One region of the Cobetia sp. 3AK genome, then DNA from elsewhere that is predicted to be linked to it. Evidence: predicted binding sites of a transcription regulator. Region 1 holds the regulator's gene; each other region holds the start of a gene.
The links. Region 1 encodes PhoB, which activates phosphate uptake and scavenging genes when phosphate is short. Its sites were predicted from a motif close to TGTCATANNNNTGTCANA; they were not measured.
Positions count from the first base shown of each region.

Region 2: QD228_RS11725 (PhoX family phosphatase) is a predicted target of PhoB. The motif match lies at 1,957-1,974, and genes of this name have one in related genera.
Region 3: QD228_RS09715 (UTRA domain-containing protein) is a predicted target of PhoB. The motif match lies at 2,028-2,045, and genes of this name have one in related genera.

Region 1 covers NZ_JARWKR010000006.1:90,802-94,963, forward strand. The annotation lists gene QD228_RS10135 (chorismate lyase) at 1-290, shown strand, start outside; gene ubiA (4-hydroxybenzoate octaprenyltransferase) at 321-1,202, shown strand; gene phoB (phosphate regulon transcriptional regulator PhoB) at 1,430-2,119, shown strand; gene phoR (phosphate regulon sensor histidine kinase PhoR) at 2,127-3,422, shown strand; gene cysZ (sulfate transporter CysZ) at 3,528-4,162, opposite strand, start outside.
Region 2 covers NZ_JARWKR010000007.1:92,111-96,272, forward strand. The annotation lists gene QD228_RS11720 (3-deoxy-7-phosphoheptulonate synthase) at 664-1,824, shown strand; gene QD228_RS11725 (PhoX family phosphatase) at 2,065-4,162, shown strand, end outside.
Region 3 covers NZ_JARWKR010000005.1:354,863-359,024, reverse strand. The annotation lists gene QD228_RS09725 (hypothetical protein) at 1-30, shown strand, start outside; gene QD228_RS09720 (NYN domain-containing protein) at 449-943, shown strand; gene QD228_RS09715 (UTRA domain-containing protein) at 1,094-1,864, opposite strand; gene QD228_RS09710 (extracellular solute-binding protein) at 2,439-3,527, shown strand; gene QD228_RS09705 (alkaline phosphatase family protein) at 3,620-4,162, shown strand, end outside.

The sequences.
Region 1 (4,162 bases):
GCGATGAGCCCTGGGTGATCGCGCGCTCGCTGGCGGCGCTGGACCTGGCCCATGGCCACCGTCTTTCGACGCTCGGCGAAGGCTCGCTGGGCCATTGGCTGTTCCGCCAGCCCGACCTGACCCGCAGCGCCATCGATGTCAGCCGGGCGCCACTGAGACTTGCCAGCACGCAGCCGCTGGCACGCACCGCCAGCCTGTGGATGCGCCGCTCGATGTTCTCGCACGGTCGCTTCCGGGTACTGGTCCAGGAAGGTTTCACCCCTCGGTTCCAGCACGCTCTGGAACTCTGATTCCCCACTGCCGTTCGATCAGGAGTCTTGATGTCAGCGTCATCCGCTTCCCGCCCGTCCAAACTGGCCGATTACCTCGCCCTGACTCGTCTGGACCGCCCCATCGGCACCTGGCTGCTGATGTGGCCGACCCTCTGGGCCCTGTGGCTGGCGGCCGATGGGCTACCGGACCGCGATATGCTGCTGATCTTCGTGGCTGGCGTCTATCTGATGCGTGCCGCCGGCTGCGTGATCAACGACTACGCGGATCGCCACTGGGACAAGCATGTCGAACGCACCCGGGATCGCCCGCTGACCTCAGGACGCATCACGGAGCGCGAGGCGCTGACCCTGTTCGGTGTGCTGGTCGCGGCCGCCTTCGTGCTGGTGTGCTTCACCAACCTGACCACGGTGCTGCTGTCGATCGTCGCCGTGCTGCTGGCGGCCAGCTATCCGTTCATGAAGCGCTTTCATCATCTGCCGCAGGTGGTGCTGGGTGCCGCCTTCGGCTGGGCGATTCCGATGGCCTTCGCGGCGACGCTTGAGGAGGTGCCGACCTATGGCTGGTGGCTGTTCGCGGCCAATCTGATGTGGACGGTGGCCTACGACACCGCCTATGCGATGGTCGATCGCAATGACGACCTCAAGGTCGGCATCAAGTCCACCGCCGTGCTGTTCGGCCGCGCCGACACGCTGATGATCGGTCTGCTGCAGCTGGGCATGCTGGCGGTGTTGATCGGCATCGGCCTGCACCTGGCGCTGGGCGGCTTCTACTGGCTGGGGCTGGCCGCGGCGGCCGTGACGTTCGTCTGGCAGCAGCGCCTGATTCGCGAGCGGGAGCGTGGCCCCTGCTTCCAGGCATTTCTCAACAACCACTGGTCCGGCCTGCTGATCTTCGCGGGCATCGCGCTGGCGACCTGGCCAGCTGCTTGATCCCTCTTTCCGGCCAACGGGCCCGCGTCCTCATCCGGTCTGCCAGCGATCTTCCTCATGCGGCGAGGCGTGACATTCACGCCTTGAGAGAGTTGAGGGACTCACTGGCAAGCCGGGCGGCAAGCTGCCAAGCTGGCGATTGTCATCTCACTGTCATATAAGCAGGTTGTAATCGTCATCGACTTGTCATTCTGGCGCGTGCGCCGACTGCTGCATGGGATCTAGCGATGAGCTCCAAGACCGTACTGATTGTCGACGACGAATCCTCGATACGCGAGATGATCGCCGTCGCCCTGGAAATGGCGGATTACCGCGTGCTGGAGGCCGACAATGCCCAGGACGCCCACGCCATCGTCGTCGATGAAAAGCCCGATCTGCTGTTGCTGGACTGGATGATGCCCGGCACCAGCGGGCTGGAACTGGCGCGCCGCCTCAAGCGTGACGAGACCACGGCGGAGCTGCCGATCATCCTGCTCACCGCCAAGGGCGAGGAAGACAACAAGATCCAGGGGCTCGAGGCCGGGGCGGACGATTACATCACCAAGCCCTTCTCGCCACGCGAGCTGGTGGCACGCCTCAAGGCCGTGCTGCGCCGCACCACGCCCAAGGGCGTCGAGGAGTCGGTGGAAGTCGAGGGTCTGATGCTCGACCCCGCCAGCCACCGCGTGACCGCACACGGCAACTCCCTGGAGGTCGGCCCCACCGAATACCGCCTGCTGCAGTTCTTCATGACCCATCAGGAGCGCGCCTACACCCGCAGCCAGCTGCTGGATCAGGTCTGGGGCGGCAATGTCTATGTCGAGGAGCGCACCGTGGACGTGCACATTCGTCGTCTGCGCAAGGCGCTGGGCGAGGGGCATCAGCACTTGATCCAGACCGTCCGCGGTACCGGTTATCGCTTCAGCGCCCAGGCCTGAGACGCGGATGCGCTACTGGACGAACGAGCTATGGCGGCTGGGCTATCTGGCGGGCGGCTTCGGGCTGGTCGGCGGACTGCTCGGCCTGCTGGGCTGGGGCCTGGCGCTGGGGCTGGCGCTGTACCTGTTCGTCCATCTCAAGCACCTCAAGAGCCTCTACACCTGGCTGATCACCAACCCCCATGAAGAGCCGCCGCCCGGCGATGGCGTCTGGGGGGATCTGCTCGATCGTCTGTATCGCTACCAGAAGGGTCAGCGTCAGGCACAGGAGCGACTGCGCAGCATCCTCAATCGCATCCAGGAATCCTCGGAAGCGATGCGCGATGGCCTGGTGATGCTCGACAATCACGGCGACATGGAGTGGTGGAACAGCGCTGCCGAGCAGTTGATCGGCCTCAAGGCCAGTCACGACCGCGGCCAGCACGTCACCAACTATCTGCGTGACCCCGTGTTCATCGATTACTTCAATCGGCTGGCCTATCGTGAGCCGCTGACCCTGCAATCGCCGCTCTCCGACAACCTGACCCTGCAGATCTCCATCACCCTGTTCGGTGACAACGAGCGCCTGGTGATGGTGCGCGATGTCACCCGTCTCTACCGTCTCGAGGAAATGCGCCGCGATTTCGTGGCCAATGTCTCCCATGAGCTGCGCACGCCGCTGACGGTACTGGCCGGCTACCTCGAGACCTATTCCGACTATGCCGATGACCTGCCCCCGCGCTGGCAGCGTGGCCTGGGACAGATGCAGAGTCAGACCGACCGCATGCAGCACCTCGTCGAGGATCTGCTGACCCTGTCGCGCCTGGAGACCGACGAGCTGTCGGGCGAAGGACGTCGCATCGACATGGCGCAGCTGCTGACGCGTATCCGGGAAGATGCCGAAGGCCTCTCGAAGGAGCGGCATGTCATCACGGTGGAGGTCGAGCCCGGACTGGCCCTGATGGGTGAGGAGCAGGAGCTGAGAAGCGCGATCTCGAATCTGGTCTTCAATGCGGTGCGTTACACGCCGGAAGACTGCCACATCACGCTGCGCTGCCAGAGCACCAGCGAGGGCGTGATGGTCGAGGTGGAGGATGACGGTGACGGCATTGATCCCGTGCATCTACCGCGCCTGACGGAGCGCTTCTATCGCATCGACAAGGGACGCAGCACCGCCACTGGTGGCACCGGGCTGGGGCTGGCCATCGTCAAGCATGTGCTGATCCGCCATCAGGGCCGCCTGGAGATCGACAGCCTGCCCGGCGAGGGCGCACGCTTCCGTTGTCATTTCCCGGTGGAACGCCGCTGCGCGACGACTGCCTGACGGTTGCAGCCCCACTGACACGAACGCCCCGCCGCGCCCTCTGCATGAGGTCACGGCGGGGCGTCGTGGTATCTGCGTTCGTCAACGCTCGCGATAAAGCCTGGCTCAGCGGCGCGGTGCAGGCAGCTGTCGGTAGTGGCTCTGCCACATCAGGACGGCACCCGCCACGGCCCCGGGAATGAACAGCAGGTTGGCCAAGGGCACCAGCGTCAGCACGAACACGGCACCACCGAAGGTCAGTGACGGCCACCAGCGCGCCTTGAGACGCTGCTTCATGTCACCGAAGCTGACCTGATGGTTGTCCATCGGATAGTCCAGATACTGGATCGCCATGCTCCAGGCCGAGAACAGCCCCCACAGCAGCGGTGAGAGCAGATTCAGGCCCGGAATGAAGCCGAGAATGAACAGCGCGATCATGCGGGGAATGAAGTAACCCAGTTTGGCCATCTCGCGCCCCAGCGAGTCGATCCCGATCTTCACCAGGCCACGCTCATCCTCGATCAAGGTGCCATCCAGTCGATGCTCGACCTTCTCGGCCAGAATGCCGTAGAACGGCGCCGCGATCAGATTGGTCACCAGGCTGAAGGTGAAGAACACCGCCAGCAACAGACTCAGCACCAGCACCGGCCAGATCAACCAGCTCAGCCATTCCAGCCAGCTGGGCACCTTGAGCATCCAGTAATCGATCCAGCCCTCGAACTGGCTGAACAACAGCCACAGCGTGGCACTGTAGAGCACCA
Region 2 (4,162 bases), on a different contig from region 1:
TCGTTCGACAACCAAAGATTATACTGATGCCACTCCGGGCTGATAGTCCTTCTTTATACGTGCAGGCAACGGTTTGTTGCCCGATCACGCTTGCGTGCGACGTTTTGTAGTGCAAGGATAGAGTCATCGACGCTTCATCGTCATCACTGGACACCGGCCCGACCCATGAATCAATCCTCAAGCTCCCGCCTTCGCACTGCCGCTGCCTGCCCTTCGGGTCAGCTGGCGTCGGCTGCGTGTGCGGCTGGCTATTGGTATTGGTTTACACAGGGGCGCGCCTGAGGTTACGGCGTGCCTGTCTCGTACGGGCTGCCACCACCTTGAAGAACCCCCGGTCGCAGCCACGACCGGGGGTTCTTGCGTTTGGGCCCGGCAATCTCTCATGACGAGAGAGGCGTGCCACCCTAACGTGCCAACGATGATTGCAGCATGAATGACTGGAGGAATGACCATGCGTACCACGATCCCGACTACCCGCTTCTCTTTCGCTTCCGCTCGGGTCGTGCATGGTTATTGGCGCTGGCGATTTAGCGGCGTCCTGCCTCTTTCCGCTGTCACCGCGGGGCAGGGCGAGCAACATCGGGGTGACGATTCGCGAAGTCCCTGTCTGTCAGAGTGAATATTGCGTGATGAAGCCGAAGCTTCGTCACAGGAGAGAAGACCATGAACGCCAGCCTTGAACGCGTGTTGACGAATGACCCGCACACAGCCGATACCACTGTCGACACCATGACCGCCGAGACTACCCCCGTGACCCGCTTCGATGCCGCCCAGACACCGACCACTCCCGGACGCATCAGCCGTGAAGCCCTGCCCAGCGCCAGCGAATTGCGCGCGCAGCTGCCGGTGGATGCTGACCTGGCCGGCCAGATTCGCCAGCACCGCGCTGAGATCAACGCGATTCTTGCCGGGGAGGATGATCGTCTGCTGGTGGTGGTCGGCCCGTGTTCCATCCATGATCTCAAGGCCGCGCGTGAATACGCCCAGCGCCTTGCGGTGATCGAACCGCAGGTCCGTGATCGCCTCAAGCTGGTGATGCGTGTCTATGTCGAGAAGCCGCGCACGACGGTGGGCTGGAAGGGGCTGGCCTATGATCCGCATCTGGATGGCAGTGATGACATGGCCAGCGGCCTGCGTCAGGCGCGCGAGCTGATGCGCGAGATCAACCAGCTGGGCCTGCCGGTCGCGACCGAGCTGCTGCAGCCGCTGACCGCCGCCTACCTGGAAGACCTGCTCGGCTGGGCGGCCATCGGGGCACGCACCACCGAGTCACAGATCCACCGCGAGATGGCCTCCGGCCTTGGCTGCGCCGTAGGCTTCAAGAATGGAACCGATGGTGGGGTCGAGGTCGCCGTGCAGGCGATCGGTGCGGCAGCTCACGGGCATCGCCACTTCGGCATGGATGACAGCGGGCGCCCGGCGCTGATCGAGACCGCGGGCAATCCCCACACCCATGTGGTGCTGCGGGGCGGCCATGGTCAGCCCAACTACGATGCAGACTCGGTGGCCGCCTGCCGGCGAGAGCTGGAAGGGGCCGGTCTGACACCGCGACTGATGGTCGACTGCAGTCATGCCAACTCGCGCAAGGACCACCGTCGTCAGAGCGAAGTGATGCTGGATGTGCTCTCCCAGCGTCTGGCCGGTGATGACGCCTTGATCGGCGTGATGCTGGAAAGCCATCTCAACGAGGGCAAGCAGGCATTGCCGGCAGCGGACAAGCTCTCGCAGCTGCGCCATGGCGTTTCCGTGACCGATGCCTGTCTCGGGTGGGAGACGACGGAGCATCTGCTGAGTCTGGCGGCAGAGCGTCTGCGAGACGCCTGACCCAGACACCACCCTGCTGGTGAAGCCCTCTTTCCTCACGGCTGACGGAGCAGGTCTCGCGCTTGTGAATTCCCCGCGCCCGATGGTCATGCGACCGTCGGGCGCTGTCGTTTGCATGAGGCGTATCGTTCGCGTCATACGACTGTCATTTGGTTCGCGTATCACTCTTGTTGCCCTTGGCGGCCCCACAGGGGCCAGGCCTGAAAAGAACAACCCGCAACCTGACTACGGGGAAGCAGCATGAGCAAGGAAATTGAAGATCATCGCCTACTGAATGCCAGTCACAACGAGACATTCTCTTCCATCATCGACAAGCACCTTTCCCGTCGTCGCGTGTTGCAGGGTGGTCTGGGCATGGCGGCTGCCAGCATGCTGGGCGGCTTCGGGCTGGCGGGCCTGAGCGGTGCGGCCAATGCCGACAGCGGCAAGACCACAGGGACTCCGGCGAAGACACCGCTGGCGCTGGCCTTCGAGTCCATCAAGGGCTCTCGCACGGATGCCTTCGTGGTACCTGCAGGGTATACCGCCCATGTCCTGGCACCGTGGGGCACTCCGCTCAACGACAAGGCACCGCAGTGGAGTGAATCGCTGGCGATGACGCCGGAGGCCCAGCTCAACAGCATCGGCATGCATCACGACGGCATGCACAACTTCGCGCTGAGCGAAGACACCGCCTCCAGCAATTTCCTGCTGGTGATGAACAATGAGTACATCGATCAGGATGCCCTGTGGGCGCCCAAGGGCGGCGCGACCAATGCGGAGTCCGGCAAGCGCCCGGCCGATGAAGTGCGTACCGAGATCAATGCCCACGGCGTGACCGTCGTCGAAGTCAAGAAGGATGCCGGCGGCAAGTGGGATGTGGTGAGCAACTCCGGCTACAACCGTCGCTATACCAGCGCCAGCGAGATGGTGTTGAGTGGCCCGGTGGCAGGCAGTGATTACGTCAAGACTGCCTTCTCTCCGGATGGCACGCGCACGCGTGGTACCAACAACAACTGCGCCAACGGCTATACCCCCTGGGGCACCTACCTGACCTGTGAGGAGAACTGGCCGGGGTACTTCGTCAAGCGCAGTGATCGTCAGAGCGATGATGATCGCATCGGCATCGAGACCGAGCGTGGCCGCTACGGCTGGGAAACCGCCGCGGGAGATGCCAGCGAAGTCGATGGCGAATTCGCGCGCTTCGACAATACGCCGACGGCGGACAGTGCCGACAAGGATTATCGCAATGAGCCACGTACCTTCGGCTACATCGTCGAGATCGACCCCTACACCGGTGAGAAGGCCGTCAAGCGCACCGCGCTGGGACGTTTCCGCCATGAAGGCTGCTGGCCGGGCAAGCTGGTCGAAGGCGAGCCGGTGGTGTTCTATTCAGGCCATGACTCGCGCAACGAATACATCTACAAGTTCGTCTCCGATGCCAGATGGGAGGCCGCCGATGCGCACGTGCCGGGAGCCGACAAGAATCGCCTGACGATCGGTGACAAGTATCTGGACAAGGGCACGTTGTATGTTGCCCAGTTCTCCGCCGACGGTACTGGCAAGTGGCTGAAGCTGACGCCGGACGCCGTGACCAGGGATGGCCGGACGCTTGCCGCTGCGCTGGGCCTGGCGGCCGATGATCTGGCCGGCGTCATCATCCATACCGCGGACGCGGCGGATCTGATGGGCGCCACGCCGATGGACCGCCCGGAGTGGGGTGCCGTCGACCCGGCTTCCGGTGAGGTCTACATGACACTGACCAACAACTCCAAGCGCACCGAAGAGGGTACCGCGGCTGCCTTCACCAATGACGGCAAGGCCATCGAGGAGCCGGGAGTCGGTTACAAGACGGCGCCGACCAATGCCGCCAACCCGCGCGGTGGCAACGAGGCAGGACAGATCATCCGCTGGCGTGAGGCAGGGGATCACACCGCCTTCGATTGGGAGATCTTCGTGTTCGGCGCGGCGGCCAGTGACGCCGACAACCTGTCCGGCCTGACCGAGATGAATGAATTCGCCAGTCCGGATGGCCTCTACTTCGACGAACGTGAGGACGAGCAGGGTATCCTGTGGATCCAGACGGACAACGGCTACGCCGGTGTGGCGGACGCCACCAATGACCAGCTACTGGCGGTCGTGCCGGCCGCGCTTCAGCAGGCCGAAGGGGATGCTGCCGTGATCGGTGCCGATAACCAGGCACAGCTCAAGCGCTTCGCGGTTGGCCCGAACGGCTGTGAAGTGACCGGCATCTTCGCGACACCTGACAGGACGGCGTTGTTCGTCAATATCCAGCATCCCGGCAACTGGCCGCAGAGTGTGGATGCGACTGCCGAAACTGACGGCAGTGTGCGCCCGC
Region 3 (4,162 bases), on a different contig from region 1:
AAGCCCTCCAATCCCGCTGCCGGCAACTGATGCTTCCATCAGGCCCAGACTCGGCCTGATCGTGGCAAGCTGTCAGAAGATCGCCAGCCGCTGCTCGCCATGATTGGCAGCGGCCGGTCTCTGCCCTCCTCTCGAGATGGCGCTATCTGGAACAGCGCTGCTTTCAACAGCTCTGCTTTCAACCGATAGCACCAGACAGGTCAGGGTAGACAGATCACAGCAGACAGGTCAGAGAAAGACAGATCCGCTCTCCTTGCATGGTGTCAGCAGCACAAGCACTCATCGTCGGAGCCAGGCGCAATGCCTGAGTCATCCCGCGACACCTGAACGACTCCCACGCCGCACGCGCCTCCAGTACCTGCCTGCTCTGCTTCAGGCACATCATTCAGCCTTCCGGTCCCTGTGACAGCCAATGTCGAACTCTCCCACGCCCGCAATCCAACCGTCCTTGCCGACATCCGACTCGCCCACGCGCCTCGCCGTCTTCATCGATGTCCAGAATATCTATTACACCACCCGCGACACCTTTGGCCGGCAATTCGATTACCGCCGACTGTGGGCCGAACTGGAATCCCTGGGCAGCATCACGCATGCCTACGCCTATGCGATTGACCGTGGTGACCCCAAGCAGCAGCAATTCCAGCAACGCCTGCGCGAGATAGGCTTTGAGGTCAAACTCAAGCCCTTCATCCAGCGCGGCGACGGCTCGGCCAAGGGCGACTGGGATGTCGGCATCACCATCGACGTGATGGAAGCCGCCCCCGAGGTCGACGAGATCATTCTCGCCTCCGGCGATGGTGACTTCGCCCTGCTGCTGGAGCATGTCGCAGCGCGCCATGCCGTCACGACGCGTGTCTACGGCGTCGAGGCACTCACTGCCCTCGCCCTGATGCGCAGCTCTGATCACTTCCGCGAGATAGATGACACGCTGCTGATGCGCTGAGGGCTTGCCCCCACGATGCCCCACGGCCACATCACGCACGCCATTACCACAACGCCCGCAAGCCTTCCCGTCAGAGGAGGACTTGCGGGCGTTTTCGTCGAGTTGAAGGAAAGTCCCGGAGACTGGTGGCGTGTGTCCCCAGATTGCCCTCTAGCGCTGTGGTGCGGCGGATAACGTCAACTCGATGGCATCGTGACGCCAGTGTTCATCATCGCAGTCCACTGCGCGGCCATTCTGATCGAAGTTGATTCGCGTGATGCGCTGCGCCGGGCTACCCGGTGCCGCATTCAGGGCGACGGCCGTCTCGGCGTCGAACACGCTGGAGGCCAGCTCGAAGCTCACGCGCCGGATGCGAATGGCGTACTGGTGAAGGTAGAGCGTCGTCAGCGAATGCGCCGAGAGGTCGAAATCGAGAATGCCGGGGAAGCAGTCGCGTCGCAGGTGATGACAGACGTGCAGCACCCGCCGGCCATCGATGCGCCGCACCCGCGTGATGCGATAGACCCCGGCGCCCCGTGCAATTCCCAGACGCTGGGCGATCACCTCATCAGCGGGAACTTCCTGAGCGGCCAGCACCTCGGTGGAAGCGACCCGCTGCTGCGACTGCACCATCTCGTGAAAAGGCAGACATGCCAGCAGGTCATACCTGAGGCGCGGCGGCGAGACGAACCAGCCGCGGCGGTTCTCGCGATAGATTCGCCCTTCCGCTTCCAGCTGCAGCAAGGCATCTCGCAAGGTGACTCGTGTGGTGCCGAACCGCTCGATCATCTCACGCTCGGACGGCAGACGCTGCGAGGCATGCAGCGGCGCTGCTTCAAGATGGTTCAGCAGCCTGCCCTTGAGCCCGGTGACGGGCAAATCCGCCGTGCGCGTCAGGGAAGTTGCATCGTCACCTGTGGGCTCGATCGATGATGAAGGCATGCGAAGTTCCTGAAAGATAACGAAAGAGAGCGATTTCTGGCGAGTCACTTGCATGTCATCCAAGGTGTCCATCATGACAAGGCTCGAGAATCGCGATCGCTGTGGTCTAGTGTAGACGTCGCCAGGCGAGTCAGCCCACGCTCGCCGAGCACCATGACACAGGCATGACGATCCGGTGACAGCGCAAGGCTTTCCTGTGTGCTGCGCGTGAGAATCCGAGGCGGATATCTAGCACAGGAGCACGCTGTCATGCAGGGAATTGTCAGGAAATCAGCCGGCACCACGCAGCGTTGCGTCAAAACATGTAGCGCTGATGGCTGATGGCTCATTGCCACGACACTGACATCACGACACTGACATAGTGACGACACGCGACTGTCACAACCGCTGCGTAAAGTCATGTCAGCCCCGAGACTGAACTAGACCACAGAAATTGAGGTGGCAGGTCTCGAGGAAGACTGCGCAGGACAAGAACCAGCTTTGACCCCATCTCGCCTGCCTGCTCGCCTCGGCGACTCGCTGGCCAGGAATGCACTCTCGCATCCGTTGATTACCCCGTCTGGGAGGATTGTCATTGAAGTCGTTCACCGCTACCTCGCCCCGTACCGCCGGCCTGATGGTCTCGGCCCTCATGGCCACCCTGCTGAGCAGCGCCTCCGTCAGTGCCGCTGAAGTGCCGGAAGCACTGCTCAAGGCCGCCCAGGCAGAAGGCCGCGTCGACAGCGTCGGCATGCCGGACAGCTGGGCCAACTGGAAGGACACCTGGGCAGACCTCGAGTCGAAGTATTCCATCGCGCACAGCGATACCGACATGAGCTCCGCCGAGGAAGTCGCCAAGTTCAAGGCCGAAGGCGAGAACGCCACGGCAGATATCGGTGACGTGGGCTTCGCCTTCGGCCCCATCGCGGTCAAGCAGGGCGTGACTCAAGCCTACAAGCCGACCACCTGGGACGAGATTCCCGACTGGGCCAAGGATGAAGATGGCGAGTGGATGCTGGGCTACACCGGCACCATCTCCCTGATGATCAACAAGACACTCGTCAGTGAAGATCAGCGCCCCGCTTCCTTCGCGGATCTCGCCAATGGCGATTACAAGGTCTCCGTCGGCGCGGTCGGCAAGGCCTCCCAGGCCAACAACGCCATCCTGGCCGCAGCCTTCGCCAATGGCGGCAGCGAGTCAGACCTGACGCCGGGTCTGGAAGTGTTCGCCGAACTGGCCCGCCAGGGACGCCTGTCACTGGCCGAGCCGAGCATCGCCAACCTGGAGAAGGGCGAGGTGGAGGTCGCGCTGCTGTGGGACTTCAACGCGCTCAACTATCGCGATCAGATCAACCGCGACACCTTCGAGGTGGTCATCCCCTCGGATGCCTCCGTCACCTCGGGCTACGCCACCATCATCAACAAGCATGCCGCTCACCCGAACGCCGCCAAGCTGGCGCGTGAGTACATCCTGTCAGATGCCGGCCAGCTGAACCTGGCGGCAGGTTACGCCCGCCCGATCCGCGCCGAGCACCTGACCCTGCCGGAAGACATCGCCGCCAAGCTGCTGCCCAACGAGCAGTACGCCAATGCCCGCCCGGTACAGGACTTCGCCGGCTGGGAAGCCAGTGCCCGACAGCTGCCGCGTCAGTGGCAGTCCCAGGTACTGATCCACCAGCAGTGACCCCCGGCCTCTGTCCAGAGCGGATAGAGCGCGCACCATCCTGACAGACGGCACCGTCCACACGGTGCCGTCTTGAGCTTCACGGAGTCTTCATGTCCCAGCGTGTCATTCTTGTCGTGCTCGATGGCCTCAACCATGCCGTGGGCCGGCATGCCATGGGCTATCTGAGTGCCCTGGTCGAGGCCGGTCGCGGGCAGTACCAGTCGCTGGAGTGCGAGCTGCCAGCGATGTCGCGACCGCTCTATGAGTGCCTGCTGACCGGTGATCTGCCCGTCGACTCCGGCATCGTCAACAATGGCATCGTGCGACGCTCGCGTGGCGTGAGCCTGTTCGATCTCGCCAGTCAGCAGGGGCGACGCACCGCGGCAGCCGCCTATCACTGGGTCAGCGAACTCTACGTCGCCGCCCCCTTCGTGCCGGCCAGACACCGACTGCTCGACAATCCCGAATCCGCCATCCAGGCGGGCATCTTCTACTGGCAGGATCACTACCCGGACGACCACGTCTTCAGCGATGCCGAGATGCTGAGACTGCGTCACGACCCGGACTTCCTGCTGGTGCACAGCATGAACATCGATGACGCCGGCCACCGCCACGGCGGTGAGTCCGCGCAATATCGCAATGCGGCGCGTCAT